4 regions of the Arthrobacter sp. GQ119 genome follow, and region 4 is predicted to be linked to each of the others. Evidence: riboswitches for the same ligand, from Rfam matches in the RefSeq annotation. Region 4 holds a riboswitch; each other region holds the start of a gene.

Region 1 (5,332 bases), on a different contig from region 4:
AGTTCCGGTGCGCCCAGTTTGAGCTCGGTGCCGCCCAGCACCTGGGTGAATTCCTGGTCGTGCGTCACGGAGACCACGGCCGTTCCAGCGTCGAGCAGTTCGGAGAGGAAGGAGGCGAGTTCCGCCCAGGTGTTGGCATCCTGCCCGAACGTCGGCTCGTCGAGGACCAGGACCTGCGGATGGGCCGCCAGGACGGTGGCCACCGAGAGCCGCCGCTTCTCCCCGCCCGAGAGCGTGTACGGGTTGGCGTCCACAAGGCCCGTGAGGCGCAGCCTTTCGAGGAGTTCGTCCACCCGTTCTTCCCCGTGGCCCATGTGCCGCGGGCCAAACTGCAGCTCGTCCAAGACCCTGCCGGTGACGAACTGGTGCTCGGGTTCCTGGAAGACCGTGCCGATCCTGGCGATCAGCTGCTCGGCCCGCCATTTGTAGGGATCGATCCCTGTTCCCCGGCTCAGCTCCACGGTGGCCGACACCTTGCCCTCGACGGGAGGGATCAGGCCGGCGAGCGTCAGCGCGAATGTGGATTTACCGGCGCCGTTGGCCCCCGTAATGGTCAAGGCCTCACCGGCGCGAACCTGCGCTGTGATGTCCCGCTGGATTGGCAGCGGCGGAACAGACTTGAAGCCGCGTCTCCGCGGCCGCTCACGGGAGACACCGACGCCTTCGGCCGCAAGGAGCAGTTGACCGGGCACCAGCTCCGGCTGGACCTTGCCGCCTGGAAAGCTATGCAACCGGCGCCGGGTGGGCGGAACGTACCCCGGCACCCAGACCCCGGCGGCGATCAGCATCTCGCGCGCCTGTACCAGGACCTGGTCGGGGGCGCCGTCGATGAGCACGGCGGGCTGCGTGGCGGATCCCGGCTGCAGCACGATGATCCGGTCCACGAGGTCTTTCCACACCGCGACCCTGTGCTCCACCACCACCAGCGTCGCGCCGGTCTTGTCGAGGCAGCGGCCCACGGCGTCGCGGACTTCCAGGACGCCGGCCGGATCCAGGTTGGCGGTGGGCTCGTCCAGCAGGATGAGCCCGGGGCGCATCGCCAGGATGCCCGCCAGCGCGAGGCGCTGCTTCTGTCCCCCGGACAGGGCCGACGTCGGGTGGTCCAGCGGAAGGTGCGCGAGCCCGACGTCGTCCAGCGCCTCGTGCACGCGGCTCCAGATGGCGTCGCGGGGCACCGAGAGGTTTTCGGCGCCGAAGGCGACATCGTCACCGAGGCGGGAGAGGACCACCTGCGTTTCGGGGTCCTGCTGCACGAGCCCGGCGCGGCCGCGCTGGGCGCGCGGCGGTTCGCCGTCGATCAGGAGGCTGCCGCTTTCGTCCGCGTCGTCGCTGCCGGCGGAACCGCCGTCGTCCGCTGTGCTGCTTCCCGCCGTGCTGTCACCGAGCACGCCGGCGAGGGCGTGGAGCAGCGTGGACTTGCCGGCGCCCGAGGGCCCCAGGAGCAGCACCCGCTCCCCCGGACGGATGTCCAGGTCCAGTGCGTTGACGGCAGGTTTCGTGCGGCCGGCGTGGCGCCAGCCCCAGCCGCGGGCGGTGACCGCGGCGGGGCGGACGCCCCCGTGATGATGGGCGGGCATCAGCTGAAGACGGGCTCCGTGGCTGCCTTGCGGGACGCGAACGAGCTCAGCACGCCGGTCTTGGCCAGGCCGCGGGTAGCGACCCAGGACAGCGCACCGGCGATGATGGCACCCGAGATGGCGGTGAAGATGACGTAGGCCAGCTTGTCCCCGGCCGCGTAGGCGATGTTCCAGCCCCACGGAGCGAAGGAATCGTTCAGGCCGCAGAACAGCCCCGCACCCGCGCCGGCCAGCAGCGAAACGGGCAGGTTGAACTTCTTGTACCGGAACGCTGCGAACACGAGTTCCGCACCGAGGCCCTGCAGGAGGCCGGAAATCAGCACCGTGGTGCCGTACTGGGATCCCATGATCAGTTCACCGGTGGCGGCCACGGCTTCGCAGAACAGTGCCGCGCCGGGCTTGCGGATGATGAGCATGCCGAGCACCGCCGGGATCATCCAGCCGCCGGCGTAGAAGCCGGTGAGCGGCGGGTAGACCGCGTTGATGGGAGCGGAGATGAGGTTGGCGCCCTGGGACCAGGCCCAGAAAATCACGCCGCCGGCGACGGCGATCAGTGCCGCCACGACGATGTCGGCCACGCGCCAGTTGTAACCGGCCTTCTTGGTTGCTGCAGTTGTCATGATGGTCCTCCTGAGGATCAGGAGGGGAAAGCGCTCCCCGGCTGCGGGCGGTGGGGTTGCCTGCTGCCGGACACTCTGAGAACTCGACTCCCTTGCGCCGGTACTAGCCGGATCAGGTTCGAGGGTCTGCGGCTGTCCGCACTCTCAGCGCCCTTCCGCGGTTCCCTGGCAATGCCAGTGAGGTCCGACGGCGGCGCTCCCCTGTCGTAATAAATCTGCCCTTATGGGCTGATCCAGTTTACACCGGGACAGCCCCCGCAGCCCGGGGCTGCAGTCACATTCCGGGAAGTACGACGGCGGCCGCCAGCGGCCGGGAGGTGAGCCGTTCCCGTACCGGAGTACATTGGGGCCATGACGCATGAGGATTCCGGCAACAGCGCCGTGCCCGCCTTCGACCCTGACTCTCCGGATGAGCAGCCGGCAGGCGCCCTGGAGGCCCTGATTGAGCGGATTGAGGGGGAAATAGCCGAGCTGCAGTTGCCCAGGTTCAGCAAGGATGACGCGCTGACGCTGGGACTCCAGCTGGTGGAAATGGGGAAGCAAAACAATCTCCCAATAGCCATCGACATCACCAAGGGGGACCAGGTCCTCTTCCACGTGGCGCTCGAGGGCGCCACACCGGACAACGAGGGCTGGGTGCGGGCGAAGCAGCGGACCGCGGCACGCTACGAGGAGCCGTCTTTGCTGGTGGGCCTGCGCGGCCGGCTTGGCGGGGGCCGGATCGAGGACAATGCGTGGTTCGACCAGTCAACGTACGCTGCCCACGGCGGGGCCTTCCCCGTGTACGTGCGCGGGGTGGGAGCCGTAGCAGTCGTCACGGTTTCCGGGCTGCCACAGATGGAGGACCACGATCTCGTGGTCCAGGCGCTGCGGGAAATCCACGGCTCCATACGGCTAGGCTAGGGAAAGACCAGTATTCATGACGCAGGGAGTCCCGGAATGAGTTTCTTCATCAAGTTGCTTGGCACTGGCATCAGCCTGCTGGCAGGGTACGCCGGCACCAAGGCCGTGGATACCATCTGGGAAAAGGCCACCGGGCGGAAGCCTCCCAAGGGCGACAAGGACGACGTCCCCACCACACTGCGAACGGCCCTGACGTTCGCCCTCATTTCCGCGTCCGTGAGCGCGGTAATCCAGGTGCTGGCAAACCGCGGCACGCAGCGCGCCATCACCCGCTTCGCCAAGACCCAGGACATCGTCTAGCCCACACTGCGCTTGCTTCGCCAATTCTTCCCCAGTCTTGCCCGAACACTGCATCCAATCGCTGCAAACCTTGATCGTGGCCGCGCATCGTTGACTCAACGGCAACGAAAACCTCGACTGCGAAAGTGATGATGATCAAAGTGGCGACGAAGGCAGAAAAAGCGAACTACCGCTACAGCGACTTCTACTGCTTCATGTCGCTTGCTGACTTCACCACCTACATCTCACGTGATGATGGCGACGGAGATGGTTGCTTTTCGATCAGCGGCAGCAGCGAGCTTGCTCTCTAGCGAAGCTGCCTTGGCCGCCGGCCTTGGTCCGTCAGCTGTTCCTCCGCTGAACCAGGTCCAGCGGAGGGTACGCCGGAAGCGGCAATAGGGAGTAGCCTGACCGCAAGGCGGGAAGCGGTGCAGCTCCCGTGCGCTGCATCCTCCTGCCGTGCCTTCATCGGCTACCGGGAGCAGGAATGATGGACGTTCCTCCACTGATATGGGTGCTGACCGCCGCGGGCATCGTTGCGCTGCTGGCCTTTGACTTCTTTGTCCACGTCCGCCGGGCACACATTCCCACCCTGCAGGAAGCGGTCATCTGGTCATCCGTGTATGTGGGGATCGCGCTGTGCTTCGGGTTCGGAATTTTCGTCTTCGGAGGGGCCTCCCCCGGGGCAGAATATTTCGCAGGCTACCTGACCGAGAAAGCTTTGTCGGTGGACAACCTGTTTGTCTTCCTGGTGATCATGAGCAGCTTTGGGGTGCCGCGCGAAGACCAGCAAAAAGTGCTGCTGTTCGGCATAGCGTTCGCCTTGGCCGCACGCACTGTCTTCATTCTTCTGGGGGCGGCGCTGATTAACACCTTCGCCTGGGTCTTTTACCTCTTCGCACTGATCCTGCTGATTACCGCAGGCAACATGCTGAGACCCGACCGCCCGGAGGAAAAGTCCGCGGACAACATCATGATCCGGATGACCCAACGGCTGTTTCACACCGTGGACTACTACGACCGCGACAAGCTGCTCACGCTGCAGGACGGCAAACGGACGCTGACACCGATGCTGCTCGTGATGGTGGCCATCGCCGGCACCGACATTCTCTTCGCGCTGGACTCGATCCCGGCCATTTTTGGCCTGACCGAGGACGTCTTCATCGTGTTCACGGCAAACGCGTTCGCGCTCCTGGGCCTTCGCCAGCTGTACTTCCTGATCGACGGGCTCCTGAACCGCCTCATTTTCCTTTCCTACGGCCTGGCGCTGATCCTGGGGTTCATTGGCGTGAAACTTTTGCTCCATGCCCTCCACGAAAACAACGTGCCGTTCATCAATGACGGCGATCCGGTGCCGGTAGTCGAGTTCGATACGGCGCTCTCGCTCACAGTGATCATTGCCGTGCTGGGCGTCACAGTTCTCGCATCGCTGCTCAGTCCCCGGGGAAAGGCTCGAGCGGTCGTGTCCGCCGCCCGCCGCGATGTCATCAACTACCTCGACCCCGGTTACACCAATGATCTCGGGGAACGGAGGCGGATCTTCGCGAAGCTGGTCGCGGAAGAACAACAGATACGCAGGTTCGGCCCCAAACACCGGCGGCAGGTAAAGGACGAGAAGGAACTGATGGACCTGATAGCCCGGGCCCACCGACAACATGATGGGAAGGAGGGCCGCTCCGACGGTTCCGACGGTTCCGACGAGGGCGGCGGTTGAGCCCTGGGTCCTTGCTACCTTGCGATCATGACGTTGCAATGTGCGTGCGTCAGAACGGTGGCCAGGGTTCCGGGATGGCCTTCACGCCTGGGCGCCCCCAACACCAGCAGTTCCGCATCAGTCCCCGCATCGACCAGCACAGCGGCCACGGAGTGCCCGGAGAGAAGTTCCTCCGACACAGCCAGGCCGGGATCGAGCCCCTGCACGTGGAGCATGGCATTGCGCAGAACGTCCCTGCC
Region 2 (5,332 bases), on a different contig from region 4:
TCCGCAACATGGGCTCCATGAAGAAAATGCTCATGATGATGCCCGGTGCCCAGAACATCCGCCAGCAGCTGGAGCAGTTCGACGAACGCGAAATCGACCGGGTCGAGGCGATCGTCCGTTCCATGACCCCGCACGAGCGGCTGGCCCCCAAGATCATCAACGGTTCACGCCGCGCCCGCATCGCCAAGGGTTCCGGCGTGCACGTCTCCGAGGTCAACGGCCTGCTCGAGCGCTTTGGCCAAGCCCAGAAGATGATGAAGAAGATGGCCCAGGGCGGCGGCATGCCGGGAATGCCCGGAATGCCGGGCATGGGCGGCGGCGGGCCCCGCAAGGGTGCCAAGAGCGCACCCAAGAAGAAGGCCCGCTCGGGTAACCCCGCCAAGGCAGCCCAGGAGCTCCGGGAGGCGGAGGCCCGGCGCGCCAACGCAGCCAAGGCCCTGCCCACGGGTGCGTCCTTCGGCCAGCAGGGCGGCGACTTCGATCCGTCCCAGCTGAACCTTCCCAAGGGCTTCGACAAGTTCCTCGGCAAGTAGCGGAACCATGTCTGCCTGCTCGGATGCCGGACCGCTGCCATAAGGTTGGGTCATGTTTAAGCAGCGGGTAGTGTTCGTCCACGGCGCGGGGAGTTTCGGCTCCGCCGCCTGGCCGCGCCAGCACGGCATGGCCCTGCAGTATGACGCCCTCTTCCTGCGGCGGCACGGGTATGATGCCGAAGCCGAGCCGCTGGAAACCGACTTCGCCGAGGACGCGCGGATCGTGCTGCGGTCGCTGGCAGACGACGGCCGCGGTGCCGCCGGTGGCCACATAGTGGCGCATGCCCAAGGCGCGATCGCGGCGATGATGGCCGCCGTCGAACGGCCCGACCTCGTGTTCTCGCTGACGCTCGTGGAGCCGGCCTGCCTGTCGCTGACTGCCGAATTGCCGGCCACGGCAGCCCACCGGGCGCTGATGGAGCCCCTTTTCGAGGTCCGGCACCAGCTCGGCGACGACGACTATGAGCGGGAGTATCTGCGGCGCGCCTTCGCCGCGGAAGGCCACGGTCCAAGCACCCCGGAGGCCCAGCGCGCCGCGAGGCGGTTGCGGCTGCAGGCACCTCCCTGGCATGCACCGCTGCAGATCGTCCCCGGCGTTCCCACGCTGGTCCTCACTGGCGGCTGGGAGCCCCTCTATGAGGAGATCGCCGGGTACCTGCGGGAAACCGGTGCCCTGCACCGCATTGCAGCGGGCGGGCACCGGCCCCACGACTCCGTGGAAGGCGACCGTCTTATCCGGTCGTTCATTGCCGAGGTCAGCCGGCGGCAGCAGCCGCGGGCGTCCTGACCAACGTTCCTTACCCGCACGGAGTGCACCGCAGGCCCGGTCCGGCGGGCCCCCAATGCCTGCCGGACCGGGCCCGATAGGGGTGGCCGTTACTGGCGGGCGGACTCGGGAAGCTTCAGCTCCGGCAGGTAAACCTTCCCGCCGGCGGCCAGGAACTCCTGGCTCTTCTCCCGCATCCCTTCGGCCATCTCGGCCAGCGCCGCCTGTGCTTCTGCGGAGCCATATTCGTTGCGGATGTCCTGGCTGATGCGCATGGAGCAGAACTTGGGCCCGCACATGGAGCAGAAATGCGCGGTCTTGGCCGGTTCTGCCGGCAGCGTCTCGTCGTGGAAGGCCTCAGCGGTCACCGGGTCCAGGGACAGGGCGAACTGGTCCCGCCAGCGGAACTCGAAGCGCGCCTTGGACAGGGCATCGTCCCTCTCATTCGCTCCCGGATGGCCCTTGGCGAGGTCGGCGGCGTGGGCGGCGATCTTGTACGTGATCACGCCCGTCTTGACGTCGTCCTTGTTCGGCAGGCCCAGGTGTTCCTTGGGCGTCACGTAACAGAGCATGGCGGTGCCGTAGCGGGCGATTTCCGTGGCGCCGATGGCCGAGGTGATGTGGTCGTAGCCGGGTGCCACGTCCGTGACGAGCGGGCCCAGGGTGTAGAACGGAGCGCCCTTGCACAGCTCCTGCTGGCGCTCCACGTTCTCCCGCACCAGGTGGAACGGGATATGGCCGGGACCTTCGACCATGACCTGCACGTCGTACTCCCAGGCCCGCTGGGTCAGTTCGGCCAGAGTGTCGAGTTCGGCGAACTGGGCGGCGTCGTTGGCGTCCGCGGTGGCCCCGGGGCGGAGGCCGTCTCCAAGTGAGAAGGCGACGTCGTACTTCGCGAAGATCTCGCACAGCTCGTCAAAGTGCGTGTACAGGAAGTTCTCCTGGTGGTGCGCCAGGCACCAGCCGGCCATGATCGAGCCGCCGCGGGACACGATGCCGGTCACCCGGTTGGCCGTCAGGGGGACGTAGCGCAGCAGGACCCCGGCGTGGATGGTCATGTAGTCCACGCCCTGCTCGCACTGCTCGATCACAGTGTCACGGAAAATCTCCCAGGTGAGGGCGTTGGCCTCGCCGTTGACCTTCTCCAGCGCCTGGTAGATGGGAACCGTGCCGATGGGGACGGGCGAGTTGCGGATCAGCCACTCGCGGGTGGTGTGGATGTCATCGCCGGTGGAGAGGTCCATGACGGTGTCCGCGCCCCACTGGGTGGCCCACTGCAGCTTGTCCACCTCTTCGGCGATGGAACTTGTCACGGCCGAGTTGCCGATGTTGGCGTTGATCTTCACCAGGAATGCCTTGCCGATGATCATGGGCTCGGATTCGGGGTGGTTGATGTTGTTCGGGATGATGGCGCGCCCGGCCGCCACTTCGCTGCGGACCAGCTCAACGTCGCAGTTTTCCCGGAGTGCCACGAACCGCATCTCGGGGGTGATGACGCCCTGTCGGGCATAGTGCATCTGCGTGACCGTCTTACCGCCGACGGCGCGGCGTGGCACCGGCTGCGCGCCCTTCCACTCCGCGGACGCGGCGCCGCGGCGCACGGCCGACCGGCCGTCGTCGAGCAGGTTCCTTTCCCTGCCGCTGTAGGGCTCGGTGTCGCCGCGGGCTTCAATCCATTCCGCGCGGAACGGCGCGAGGCCCACCACGGGATCGCTGCCGGGTCCGGCCGTCCGGTAGACCCGCAACGGCTCGTTCTGCTCCCCGCTGGGTGACGGCTCCAGGGCGATTTCCGTGACCGGAACGCGGAGGCCGTCGCCCTCGATGTACGCCAGCGAATGCGACTTCAGGGACTGCGTGATATCCGCGCCTGCTCCGCCGGAGGCTGCTTCTTTTTGGGCAGCTTCATTTTGGGCCGCATCTTTTTGGGCAGGGATCAGCTCTGTTTTCTGGGTGCTCATGTACTGCTCACTTCCTTCGCCGGCATTACCCGGACAGGTTCAACGGTCGCAGGCTGCGCTAGCCCGATCTCAGCCCCTGCAGGGGCACCCGTGTGGTCGTAGACGAAGCTACCACAGGGCGGCTGGGCGGTGCCCGTCCACGCCTGATATGACAGGCTGGATCCATGGCGCGCATCATCGAATTCTCCGGCACAGTGCTCACCGGCCCGGATCAGGAACGGACCGGCCTGTGGGCTGTGGACGGCAAACTGACCTTTCAGCGTCCGGGCGGCATTCCGGACGTGGTCCTCGGCGGCTGGGTGCTGCCCGGCCTCGTGGACGCGCATTGCCACATCGGGCTGGGGCCGTCCGGCGCCGTGGACGACGACGTGGCCTACGCCCAGGCGATGACCGACCGCGATGCCGGCACCCTGCTTGTCCGGGACGCGGGAGTGGTCAGTGACACCCGATGGCTGCAGCGGCGCCCTGAGGCGCCGAGGATCATCCGTGCCGGACGGCACATTGCCCGGAGCCGACGGTACCTGAAGAATTTCGCCGTCGAGGTTGAGCCGGAGGACCTGGTGGAGGCGGTCCGGAAGCAGGCGCGTTCCGGGGACGGCTGGATCAAGCTGGTCGGGGATTGGATCGACCGTGACGCCGGCGACCTTGCCCCGTCATTCCCAGACGCTGCTGTCCGGGACGCGGTCAGCGCGGCACATGATGAAGGCGCAAGGGTCACGGCGCACTGCTTTGGCGAGGACGTCCTCGACCAGATGCTGGATGCCGGCATCGACTGCATTGAACACGCCACGGGGCTCCTGCCGCGGCACATCCCGCGGCTCGTGGAGCAGAACGTGCCGATCGTGCCGACACTGGTCAACATAGCGACGTTCCCGGAGATCGCCGCCCGGGCCGAGTCCAAGTTTCCCCGCTACGCGGCCCATATGCGGGCGCTGTGGGAGCGCCGGACCGAGCGGGTCCGGGACGCCTACGAGGCCGGGGTGGAGATTTTTGCGGGCTCTGATGCGGGCAGCGTGATCGGGCACGGCCGGATTTCGGACGAGATCCTGGCCCTCCACGGCGCGGGGCTTCCCGCCGCCGCCGCTTTGGATGCTGCGTGCTGGAGGGCCCGCCGGTGGCTGCGTGCGGACGGCCTGGCCGAGGGCGCGAGCGCCGATGTCGTGGTGTGTTCAGAGGACCCGCGGGAAGTGCCAGAAACCATAAGGCGGCTCCGGGCCGTGGTGTTGCGGGGAAGTGTCGTCCGCTCGGAATAAATTGAAGCTTCAAGTAATTTAGATAGGTAGAGACCATCGAAATCCGGTGGCCAGGGAGTCGGGAGCATTCGCATGACACCAGCAGCCAGCAGCCAGGATCTTCTTCCTGCCGATCTCACCATGGGCACCGTGATGCTCAAGGTCGGCGACATGAAGCTTATGACGGACTACTACCATCGGGCGCTCGGCCTCGACGTCGTAGCAGAGCAGGATGGCGGCCTCTACCTGGGGCGGCTGAACACGCCCCTGGTCCATCTGGCTCCCGCGCCCGGACTGAACATTCCGGGACGGGGCGAAGCCGGCCTCTTCCACACCGCGCTCCTCTTCGACGACCAGGCCGCCCTGGCCGCCACAGTCGCCACCGCCGCCCAGTATGAGCCCCGGTCGTTCACGGGCAGCGCCGACCACCTTGTCAGTGAGGCCTTCTACTTCAGCGACCCTGAGGGGAACGGCATCGAGCTCTACTGGGACCGCCCCCGCGAGTCGTGGTCCTGGGACGGCAAGAACGTGGTCATGGACAGCCTCGCCCTGCCGCCGCAGAAGTACCTGCAGGACCACCTGACCGAGGACGCGCTGGAGGGCCAGCGCGGCACGGAAGCCGGCGTGGGCCACGTGCACCTGCAGGTGGGTGACGTCCAGTCGGCCCATGACTTCTACGTCGGGACCCTGGGATTCGAAAAGACCGCAGGCTGGCACGGCCAGGCCCTGTTCGTCTCGGCCGGCGGCTACCACCATCACATGGCCATGAACGTCTGGAACAGCCGCGGCGCCGGACCGCGCCGGGACACACTCGGGCTGGGCGAAGTCCTCATCGAAGTCCCG
Region 3 (5,332 bases), on a different contig from region 4:
TACGGCGGTCGCCAGCAGCACGGCGTCACAGCCCAGTTCCATAGCCAGGGCGGCGTCCGAGGCGGTGCCGATGCCCGCGTCCAGCACCACAGGCACAGAGGCGCGCGACACGATCAGCTCAATGTTGTGCGGGTTGAGGATTCCCAGGCCGGTCCCGATCGGAGCGCCGAGCGGCATGACGGCGGTGGCGCCGAGGTTCTCCAGACGCAACGCCAGGACGGGGTCGTCGTTGGTGTAAGCGAAGACTTTGAAGCCCCGGTTGACGAGCTGCTCGGTGGCATCCACGAGTTCCACCGCGTCGGGCAGGAGCGTGTGCTCGTCGGCAATGACTTCGAGTTTGACCCAGTCCGTCTCCAGGGCCTCGCGGGCCAGTTCCGCTGTCATGACCGCATCCCTTGCGGTGAAGCAGCCGGCGGTGTTCGGCAGGACCCGGATGTTGTTTTCCAGGAGCAGCTGGAACAGCGAACCCGTTTCGGCGGGCGAGTACCGGCGCATGGCGACCGTGGTCAGTTCCGTGCCGGAGGCCAGGAGCGCCGCACCGAGTCCGTCCAGGCTGGGCGCTCCGCCCGTGCCCATGATGAGCCGGGAGCTCAATTCCACGCCGTCGATGACCAGCCGGTCGGTGTCTGTTCCGGGTACGGCTGGAAGCGCAGTTGTTTCAGTCATGATCCTCATCCTCCCTGAACTGCCGTAACGAGTTCGACGTCATCACCCTCGGTGAGCGCCGTGCTGTGCCACTGGCTGCGGGGCACCAGCTCGGAGTTGCGCGCTACTGCCACGCCCACGCGCTGGCCATCAGCGGCCTGCCCGTTGGAGGCGAGTTCCCGGCCTATGATCTGGCTGACGAGCGTTGTCACGGAGGCTTCTGCCCCTATGGCATGGGGTTTGCCGTTCAGAGTGATGTACATGGTCATTCCTTGTTCTGGTTAAATTGAGAGGGTGTGCAGCGGCTGGGCGTGGCTCAGACGCCCGTCGGGTTGGATCAGCGGAAGGGCTCATAGGACTAATGCATTGTCCGTGGCGCCTACGGTCGGCCGTTCCAGTCCGAGGTGTCCGCGCAGCGTGTCCGTGGTGTAGCTGCTGCGGAAGAGGCCACGCCGCTGTAAAATCGGAATCACGCTGTCCACGAACTCGTCGAGCGATTCGGGCAGCAACGGTGGCATGAGGTTGAACCCGTCCGCGGCACCAGAGCGAAACCAGAGCTCAATCTCGTCGGCGATCTGCTCTGGAGTTCCGAGCATGGTGCAGTGGCCCCCGCCTGCGGCCAGCCTTCCCAGCAGTTGCCGGACTGTTGGCTTCTCCGCCTCGATGATCCGCAGGATCGTTCTGTAGCGGCCCTGCGGTCCGCTGAACCTGTCAGCCGGCGGCAGGGCGGGGGCCGGGGCATCCAGTTCCCAGGAGGTGCAATCCTGGCCGATAAACGTGCCAAGCTGGGCCAGCGACTGCGCGGTCGGGAGCAGTGCGTCCACCTCGGCCTGCCGGCGGCGGGCCTCTGCCTTGGTGGCCCCCACATAGGTGACCAGGCCGGGCATGATGGCCACTTTGTCCGGGTTTCGCCCCACGGCTGCGATACGCCTTTTCATATCGGCGTAATAGTCCTGCGCCGAGGGCAGGTCATAGGCAACGGCGTAGATCCCCTCGGCGTACCGTGAAGCCAAGACGCGGCCCTGCTCCGAGGCGCCTGCTTGGAACAGCACAGGCCGGCCTTGGGGCGGCCGGGGCACTGTCAGCGGTCCCTCCACCTGGAAATGGTTACCTACATGGTGCAACGGCTGTAGCTTATCCGGATCGCCGTAGGTGCCGGCCCGGTCCATCACCAGCGCATCATCAGCCCATGAATCCCAGAGCTGCAGCGCCACCTCAATAAATTCCGCTGCCCTGGCATACCGTTCCCCATGGGCAGGCATCGCCTCCAGCCCATGGTTGCGGGCTTCGGCGTCGAACATGGAGGTAACGACGTTCCAGCCGATGCGTCCGGCGCTGATGTGATCAAGGGACGCCAGCATCCGCGCAGCGTGGAAGGGTGTGTAAAAGGTGGTCGAGACGGTGCTGACCAGCCCAATCCTGCTGGTGGCACGGGCCATCGCCCCCAGCGCGGTCAGTGGTTCAAGGAACCACCGCGGTCCCTCGCCTGGATCGCCGGCGGAGTGACCGTCGGCGAAAAACACCGCATCGAAAAGACCCCGTTCGGCGCCTTGGGCCAACCGTTCGTAAAAGGCAATGTTCCCCAGCTGGTCCACCGGAGATTCCGGCCTACGCCAGGCGGCCCCGTGGTGGCCGCAGCCGAAGAGGAAAGCATTGAAGTGGAGCTGCCGCTGGGATGCGGCCGGTTCCGGCATGGCGGTCCGCACCTAGTTCATGACCAGGCCGCCGTCGACCACCAGATTTTGTCCAGTGACGGAGCGGGCCCAGGGGGAGGCGAAGAAAAGGATGGCGTCGGCAAATCCCGACGGAGTTGTGACCCGGCGCAGGGGTGTGGCCGCGGCGATGTAGTCGAAAACCTCCTCCGGCGTGGTGGCGCTGGCATCGGTGGTGCGCAGCAGCCCGCCGGAGACCATGTTCACCGAAACATTGTGCTGGCCCAGGTCGGCGGCCATCGTCCGCGTCAATGCCAGCAGGGCCGCCTTCGCCGCGGTGTAATCGTGGTAGGGGACAACCGGGTTCTGGAACAGGTTGGTGCCGATGTTGATGATCCGTCCGAAGCCGTGTTCCAGCATGCCAGGCAGCGCCTGCTGAATGGTGTTCAGCGCGCCGCGGACGCTGCCGGAAAACTGGGCCTCGAATTCCGGCCAGGTGATGCCGGCAGCGCCGGACCGGGCGTCGCCGTTGAAGGAGAAGTCCGCCAGGGCGTTATTGACCACGGTGGTCACCGCAGCGCCGAAATGGGCCTCGGCCCGGGTCAGCATGGCCGAGACCTGGCCAGCGTCGGTCACGTCGGCCTGCAGGGCAATAGCCTGAGCGGGGCCGTACTTTGCGGCCAGGGCCTCGCTCTCCTCGGCGCTGTTGCGGTAATTGATGACTACGCGGGCGCCCTGGTCGGCAAACGCCTGGACGATGCTGTGGCCGAGGCCACGCCCGCCGCCGGTGACCAGGACAAGCTGATTTGTGAAGTGCATAGGTCTTTACTTTCTTTCATGGGGCGAAGCAATTTGTGGCACGGTACAGGCCCTGCAGCAGCGACAGTGCGTCTTATCCGGGCCTGCCTGCGGGGACGTCCGCCTTGCTGGGAATGTGAGCTATTGCCGGTGCGGGACCGAGGGCAAGCCGCACCTTGTTGGTGAAGTTTGCCGTGGAACGGTGCTGGTCAGGCTCTGGATAAGAGGCCGGTCTCCCAGAGCCGTTCCGGCATGGCCCAGGCATGGTCAGGCGTCAGGCGAATAGTCATCCGCAACATCCCTTCGCTAGTACGAACTAGATCAGGTTCAACGGGTGTTATCTCAGCCCCGAGCAGGGCACCCCGTGTCACTGGAACAAACCCTACTCCTAACCGTGGGGCCAGAATCAAGGAATCCGCAATGCGTCATTAAATCCTCAACCGACATCGGCAAAGGGCCCCACCGTGGAACTGGGACGAACGCTAGGGGCTTTGCATTCAGCCAGCGTCGGGGCCGTGCGTGCCACGACCTATCACAAAGGGTTGTTTAAACCATCCCGAATTAGCGTTTCACCTATCCGCGAATGACAGGACGATGGAGGTCAGGCCCCACCTCTGAAGGAGGAGAAGTGAATTTGACTGGCATGACCGAACCCGCCTCGGACGTAACCGGGGAAGCCATCGTCAGCAACGTCTCCCTTGTCCTGAGAAGGATTGCCGATACCCCCGCCGGCATCGGCGAAGAGCATCTGGCAGCCCTGTCCAGGCTGCTGGTGCGGGCAATCGGATGTTCGACACTGGTGCCGGCAGCAGTGCCCGGGGTCTCATCGGGCCAAAACAGCAAGGCGGCACAGCCTGAGCAGGGACCCGTCGAATTCCTGAAGTCTTTCAGGAGCTGAAAATTCAAACAGACCTGACCCTTTTGGAAGGCAGCCCGATGCTACACACCTCAGATTCTTACCTTGATACATGGATGGGCCGGGAGGCCCTCGCCGAGGCCATGATTCCGGTGATCGGCCGGCTGTACCGCGAAAGCAACTTGGTGACCACCATTCATGGCCGGAGCCTGATCAACAACTCCACGATGGATATCCTCAAGGCGCACCGCTTTGCGCGCCGGATCAGTAAGGATGAACTGCTCTTGGAGGAGACTGCCCCGTTGCTGAACATCTTGGCGCAGCTGCAGCTCGGCTCGGCCTCGATCGACATCGCGCGCCTGAACCAGAAATTTAAGGAAGAGGGCAACGGCGCCACCTTGGAGGACTTCCTCCGCGCGGAACTCGTCGAGATCGTGGGCAAGCGCGGCGGCGATAACCGCTCCAACACGGACGTGGTGCTCTACGGCTTCGGCCGGATCGGCCGGCTCCTGGCACGCCTCCTGATCGAAAAGGCCGGCGGCGGGCATGGCCTGCGGCTGCGCGCCATCGTGGTCCGCCGCGGATCCGAGAACGACCTTACAAAGCGTGCCAGCCTCCTGCGCCGCGACTCCGTTCACGGTCCCTTCAAGGGCACCATCCGGATCAACGAGGAAGCCAACACCATCACTGCCAACGGCGTCCAGATCCAGGTCATCTACTCGGACAACCCCGCCACGATCGACTACACCCTGTACGGCATCAATAATGCACTGGTGGTGGACAACACCGGCCACTGGCGTGACGCTGCTGGCCTGTCCCAGCACCTGCAGAGCAAGGGCGTTGCACGGGTACTGTTGACCGCCCCGGGCAAGGGTGAGCTGAAAAACGTCGTCCACGGTATCAACCATGGCACCATCGAGGACACGGACCGGATCGTGTCCGCAGCGTCCTGCACCACGAACGCCATCACTCCGGTCCTGAAGGCCATCAATGACAGGTTCGGCGTGGTTCACGGCCACGTGGAAACCGTCCATTCGTTCACCAACGACCAGAACCTGATTGACAACTTCCACCCGGGCGACCGCCGCGGCCGTGCTGCCGCGCTGAACATGGTCATCACCGAAACCGGTGCCGCCAAGGCCGTAGCCAAGGCACTGCCCGAGCTGTTGGGCAAGCTCACCGGCAGCTCTATCCGCGTTCCCACGCCGGACGTTTCCCTGGCCATCCTGAACCTGAGCCTGGAAAACGGCACTACCAAGGACGAAGTCAACAACTTCCTTCGCGAGATGTCGCTGCACTCGGACCTGCGCAGGCAGATCGATTACATGGACTCGCCCGAGGTGGTCTCCACCGACTTCGTCGGTTCCCGCCGTGCGGGCAT
Region 4 (5,332 bases):
GGGACCGGAAGGATCAGCGTTTCGCCGTTCTTGCCGCCGCGCCAGTCGCCCATGCCGGGCCCGCCGTTGGTGGCGTGCCGGTGCGGGGCGTGGTGGTAGTCCAGCAGCGTGGTGGTCTGGGAGTCCACGCGGAGGATGACGTCTCCGCCATTGCCTCCGTTGCCGCCGTCGGGGCCGCCAAGCGGCTTGAACTTCTCACGGTGCACCGAGACACAGCCGTGGCCGCCGGTACCGCCGGATACGTGCAGTACTACCCGGTCTACAAAGCTCGCCACGGTGAATCTCCTCTGTGCCTAATCCGGACGTTCTGGACGCCCAAATTGATTGTAATGCGGTTAAAAGACCAGTGGAGCGGGCCATCATGGCCCGCTCCACCGGTTCAGATCCTGTTGTTACTCTGCAGCTGCAGCAGCAACGATGTTCACGACTCGACGGCCGCGGCGGGTGCCGAATTCAACAGCGCCTGCCTGCAGTGCGAACAGCGTGTCATCGCCACCGCGGCCAACGCCTGCACCGGGGTGGAAGTGGGTGCCACGCTGGCGGACGATGATCTCGCCTGCGGAAACTACCTGGCCGCCGAAGCGCTTGACGCCGAGGTACTGGGCGTTGGAGTCACGACCGTTGCGAGTGGAGCTCGCGCCTTTTTTATGTGCCATTTGGAATGCCTGCCTTTAAATTCTGGGGAATCTGCTGAAAACCTGAACAGTAACCAGAGGTTACTTGATACCGGTGATCTTGACCTTGGTCAGTTCCTGACGGTGACCCTGGCGCTTCTTGTAACCGGTCTTGTTCTTGAACTTCTGGATGACGATCTTCGGACCACGGAGGTCCTGGAGGATCTCAGCCGTAACAGTTACCTTGGCCAGGTCCGCAGCTGCGGATGTGACCTTGTCACCGTCTACCAGGAGCAGTGCGGGCAGCTCAATGGTGCTGCCGGCTCCACCGGCGACGCGGTTCAGGGTAACGAAGTCTCCAACGGAAACCTTCTCTTGGCGGCCGCCTGCGCGGACAATCGCGTACACCACTTGGGAACTCACTTCTCTCGACGTTTATTACTAAATTTGCGTGCGGAACCTGGGTCCAAAGGTGTTTGGTCCGGCTCTCGCTGTGCCTCAACGCCGTGGATTCCCCGGGGGAATCCGTGAGCTATCCCCGGAACAATGCCGTTTGGAATTCCAAAAGGACCGTTCCCGGGGTCATAACCCAAGTGTTGGCGTAAGCACCGAAGATCTAGAATACGCTAATTTCGTCTTCGGCCGCAAATGAGGCTGGTTTCGGCGGGTTGTCCGTGATAAGCACCACAGGCCTGTTGCACCGACCTGCCGTCACCGTGCGCGTTTATCATACCGGCTCCTGCGCCGGAGACCGTTCAGCTGTGGAGCCGCGGCGCGTCGAAAAAATCCACCTCGTAGCGGCAGGACTGCCTGAATGCCGTCAGCATCAGGCTGCGTTCTGCGTCGGACGCCGCGCGGCCCGCGGCGTCGGTGATCGCGATGGCCTGCCGGGTGGCCTCTGCAAAGCCCTCGTCGGCGTAGGTGCGCAACCACTCCGCGTACGGATGCCCTTCAGCGGCGCCGGCTGCGAGGAATTCGGCGTGCAGGGTCTCCCCCACTTCGGCGTAAAGCCAGAAGCACGGGAGCACCGCGGCCACCAGCACGGCATAGCTCCCCGAGGCAGACGCTGCCACCAGGTGGTCCACATAAGCCTTGGTGACCGGCCCGAGGTCGGGCAGCACCATCCGGGTGCTGAGCCAGCTGCGGTGCAGCTCGGACTCCACTTCAAGGCACTGCTGCGCAGAACGGGCCCAGAAGAGTTGCTCAGCCTCGGTGGGGGCGAGGGCGCTGGCCCGTGCCAGGACGCGTGAGTATCCGTTGAGGTAGATGGCGTCCTGCGCGAGGTAATAGGCGAACTCGCTTTCGGGCAGCGTGCCTTCAGCCAGCCCACGGATGAAGCCCAGGCCGTAGATCGCGTCGAGATCCGCGGCGGCCTCCGCATGGAGCAGGTCCGCAAAACTGCCCTCGGCGCCTGCTCCCGGGGACGCCAGGTGGTGGAAGTGGTGGACCGGCCCGTTGCCGTGCCCCACCTCAAGCTGCCCGGAGGAGCGGAGGGCCTCTTCCAGCCAGGGCTTGACGGTGCGGAGTGACTGTTCCCAGTCGCCCACACGGGCCTGCACGGTGGCCATCGCCGAGGACAGGGAGCACCCGGTCCCGTGGCTGTTGCGGGTCGGCACCCGCGGGCCGTCCACCACGACGACATCGGCCGACAGGGCGCCGCCCGTATTCACCAGGGCGTCGGGGCAGTCGGCACCGTCCAGGTGCCCGCCTTTGACGAGGACGGTGGCCCCCGTTTCGGCGGCCAGCCGTTTGCCCTGCTCCAGCGCGTCCGGCCAGGTGGAGGCCTCCGGCTCCCCGAGCAGCATCGCAAGCTCGGCGAGGTTGGGTGTGATCAGGTCAGCCAGCGGCAGGAGTTCCCGCAGGGCCGCCTCAGCAGACTCCTGCAGAAGCCGGTCCCCGCTGGTTGCCACCATCACGGGATCAAGAACGACGACGCCGGGGCGCACCTTCTCCAGCCAGCCGCGCACCGCGGCAATCACCTGTGCGTCGCCCAGCATGCCGATCTTTACGGCGTCCACGGCGATGTCGTCACTGATGGCGGTCAACTGTGCCGTCAGGAAGTCAGCCGGCGGGACATGCACGGCGCTGACGCCCCGGGTGTTCTGGGCGGTCAGCGCCGTGATGGCCGCCATTCCATAGCCACCCGTGGCGGCGATGCTTTTCAGGTCCGCCTGGATGCCGGCTCCGCCGGACGGGTCCGAGCCGGCGATGGCCAGGACGCGGGGAATGCTGCGGGTGGGCGGTACAGCCTCACCCGACGCAGGCTGGACAAGGTGCAGGGCAGATAGTGAAGACAAAGGAGACATCCCTTCGCCGGTGCTAACCGGTCAGGTTCAACGGGTTTGGATCTCAGCCGGCTCCGTGCGCGGCACCCCGTGTCAGTCCCCCAGCCTAGCGGTTTGCTCCCCTTCGGGCACTGCGTTGCAGTTTGCGACCGGCAGCCCCGCAATGTGCCGGGGCAACAGCCTGCGGACGTTCCCTGGCGCAAAAGCACAACGGGCCGGTGCCGCCGTTGCGGCACTGGCCCGTTGAATCAGGTCAGTTCAAACGGAAATCCGTCCGCCTCACAGCTCGGACGCAGGCACGCCGACGCCGAGAATGATCGGCTCGCTGGCAGGCTTCGGGGCAGGGGCGCTGCCTGAATCCGGCGCCTTGGCTTCGTGCGAGTGCCCGGCTGCTGATGCCGGAGCGGTCTCGTGGTGTTCCACGGATGTCTCGTTGGCTGCGCCCTGAGCCCGGCTGGCACTGCGGTTGCGGCGCGGCCGGCGCGTGCGGGTCTGCACCGCCGAGTGGTCAGCGAACCGGTCGGCGTCGTGGTCCGCGCCTGCCGGGGCAGGCCGCGTTCCGGCCGGCGCTGCCGGCTCGGCAGCGGACGTCTCCCCAGCGGCAGGTGCGCGGTCCGCCGTCGGCTGCTCCTCAGCGGGAGCGGCCGGCGCGCCGAGGTGCGCGAACGCCTCCTCCAGCCGGTCCAGCGTCAGGGCAGGAGTTTCGGAGGCCGGCTCGCCGGCGTGCTCGACGAAAGGAAGCACGACTTTCTCGCCGCCAAAGGTCAGCACGGCGCCGGGACGGCCTGAAACGCTCTCCGTCTCCGGGGTACGGTGCACCGCCGGGCTTTCCGGGGCGGATGGCGCCGGGGCAGCGGCAGAGCGCTGTGCTCCGGCGGAAGCGGCCTGGTGGGCGGCGTCCTCATGGAGATGCGCTGCATGGGCCGCGGCCGCGATGTTGGCAAGTGCGGCCCGTGTCGCCTCAGCCTTGGCGTGGCGCTCGGCCTCCGTGGGCTCGTGGTGGACGGCAGCAGGTGCAGCGGTGCCCGTTTCCGCAGGAAGCTGACCGCCCTTGCCGCGCCGGCGGCTCTTGCGTTCGGTCCGCACGGCGGGCTGGTGCTCCGCCCGCGGAACGTGGTGCTCGGCCGCAACAACGTTGGCCCGCCGGTGTTCCACGGGCTCGTCGTGCGTGACCACGCCGCGGCCGGCGCATACCTCGCACTGTTCGCCGAAGACTTCCAGCAGGCCGGTGCCCATGCGCTTGCGGGTCATCTGGACGAGACCCAGTGAGGTCACTTCCGCCACCTGGTGCTTGGTGCGGTCACGGCCCAGGCACTCCACCATACGGCGCAGCACGAGGTCCCGGTTGGACTCCAGGACCATGTCGATGAAGTCGATCACGATGATTCCGCCGATGTCCCGGAGGCGCAGCTGGCGGACAACTTCCTCGGCCGCCTCCAGGTTGTTCTTCGTGACGGTTTCCTCGAGGTTGCCGCCGCTGCCGGTGAACTTTCCCGTGTTGACGTCCACCACGGTCATGGCCTCGGTGCGGTCAATGACGAGGGAACCGCCGGACGGCAGGAACACCTTGCGGTCCAGCGCCTTGTGGATCTGCTCGTCAATGCGCCAGGCCGAGAAGATGTCCTGGTCCTTGGTCCACTTCTCAAGCCGTCCGACAAGGTCCGGGGCAACGTAGGTGACGTAGGCCTCGATGGTGTCCCATGCTTCGTCGCCGGAGACGATCAGCTTGGAGAAATCCTCGTTGAAGACGTCGCGGACAACCTTGATGGTCAGGTCCGGTTCGCCGTACAGCAGCTCGGGAGCGAGGACCTTGGTGGACTTCGCCTGGCTTTCGATGCCCTCCCACTGCGCCCGGAGGCGGTTGATGTCATGCGTGAGCTCTTCCTCCGACGCGCCTTCGGCCGCCGTGCGGACGATGACGCCGGCATCCTCGGGCAGGCGGTCCTTGAGGATCCGCTTCAGGCGGTTGCGTTCGACGTCGGGCAGCTTGCGTGAGATGCCCGTCATGGAACCGCCGGGCACGTACACCAGGTAGCGTCCGGGCAGGGAGATCTGGCTCGTCAGGCGTGCACCCTTGTGGCCCACAGGGTCCTTGGTGACCTGGACGAGGACGGAATCCCCGGACTTCAGGGCGTTCTCGATCCGGCGCTGCTTGCCCTCGAGGTTCACCGCTTCCCAGTTCACTTCACCGGCGTAGAGCACGGCGTTGCGGCCGCGGCCGATGTCAACGAAGGCCGCTTCCATCGACGGCAGGACGTTCTGGACCTTGCCCAGGTAGACGTTGCCGATCAGCGAGTCCTGCTGTGTCTTGGACACGAAGTGCTCGGCCAGCACGCCGTCCTCGAGGACACCGATCTGGATTCTGTCGTCGCGCTGGCGCACGATCATCTGCCGGTCAACTGATTCGCGGCGGGCCAGGAACTCGGCCTCGGT

What was found. A riboswitch is a leader RNA that binds a small molecule or an ion and turns the genes downstream of it on or off. The one in region 4 is predicted to bind thiamine pyrophosphate.
Region 1: linked by a shared signal. The riboswitch ahead of AC6CH3_RS10890 (ECF transporter S component) and the one ahead of thiD (bifunctional hydroxymethylpyrimidine kinase/phosphomethylpyrimidine kinase) in region 4 are both predicted to bind thiamine pyrophosphate.
Region 2: linked by a shared signal. The riboswitch ahead of thiC (phosphomethylpyrimidine synthase ThiC) and the one ahead of thiD (bifunctional hydroxymethylpyrimidine kinase/phosphomethylpyrimidine kinase) in region 4 are both predicted to bind thiamine pyrophosphate.
Region 3: linked by a shared signal. The riboswitch ahead of AC6CH3_RS09055 (3-oxoacyl-ACP reductase) and the one ahead of thiD (bifunctional hydroxymethylpyrimidine kinase/phosphomethylpyrimidine kinase) in region 4 are both predicted to bind thiamine pyrophosphate.

What each region holds. Positions count from the first base shown of each region.
Region 1 covers NZ_JCAXEA010000010.1:38,345-43,676, reverse strand. Annotated here, with positions in the region: gene AC6CH3_RS10895 (ABC transporter ATP-binding protein) at 1-1,577, opposite strand, end outside; gene AC6CH3_RS10890 (ECF transporter S component) at 1,577-2,197, opposite strand; TPP riboswitch at 2,269-2,410, opposite strand; gene AC6CH3_RS10885 (heme-degrading domain-containing protein) at 2,549-3,100, shown strand; gene AC6CH3_RS10880 (DUF4235 domain-containing protein) at 3,137-3,400, shown strand; gene AC6CH3_RS10875 (hypothetical protein) at 3,526-3,690, shown strand; gene AC6CH3_RS10870 (TerC family protein) at 3,870-5,093, shown strand; gene AC6CH3_RS10865 (universal stress protein) at 5,108-5,332, opposite strand, start outside.
Region 2 covers NZ_JCAXEA010000003.1:16,679-22,010, reverse strand. Annotated here, with positions in the region: gene ffh (signal recognition particle protein) at 1-533, shown strand, start outside; gene AC6CH3_RS03640 (alpha/beta fold hydrolase) at 586-1,320, shown strand; gene thiC (phosphomethylpyrimidine synthase ThiC) at 1,410-3,257, opposite strand; TPP riboswitch at 3,252-3,359, opposite strand; gene AC6CH3_RS03630 (amidohydrolase family protein) at 3,422-4,510, shown strand; gene AC6CH3_RS03625 (VOC family protein) at 4,583-5,332, shown strand, end outside.
Region 3 covers NZ_JCAXEA010000008.1:11,091-16,422, reverse strand. Annotated here, with positions in the region: gene AC6CH3_RS09070 (thiazole synthase) at 1-666, opposite strand, end outside; gene thiS (sulfur carrier protein ThiS) at 672-908, opposite strand; gene AC6CH3_RS09060 (LLM class flavin-dependent oxidoreductase) at 996-2,339, opposite strand; gene AC6CH3_RS09055 (3-oxoacyl-ACP reductase) at 2,352-3,116, opposite strand; TPP riboswitch at 3,377-3,470, opposite strand; gene AC6CH3_RS09050 (hypothetical protein) at 3,724-3,993, shown strand; gene AC6CH3_RS09045 (glyceraldehyde-3-phosphate dehydrogenase) at 4,032-5,332, shown strand, end outside.
Region 4 covers NZ_JCAXEA010000004.1:192,130-197,461, forward strand. Annotated here, with positions in the region: gene obgE (GTPase ObgE) at 1-275, opposite strand, end outside; gene rpmA (50S ribosomal protein L27) at 393-656, opposite strand; gene rplU (50S ribosomal protein L21) at 717-1,025, opposite strand; gene thiD (bifunctional hydroxymethylpyrimidine kinase/phosphomethylpyrimidine kinase) at 1,370-2,920, opposite strand; TPP riboswitch at 2,903-3,000, opposite strand; gene AC6CH3_RS05805 (Rne/Rng family ribonuclease) at 3,179-5,332, opposite strand, start outside.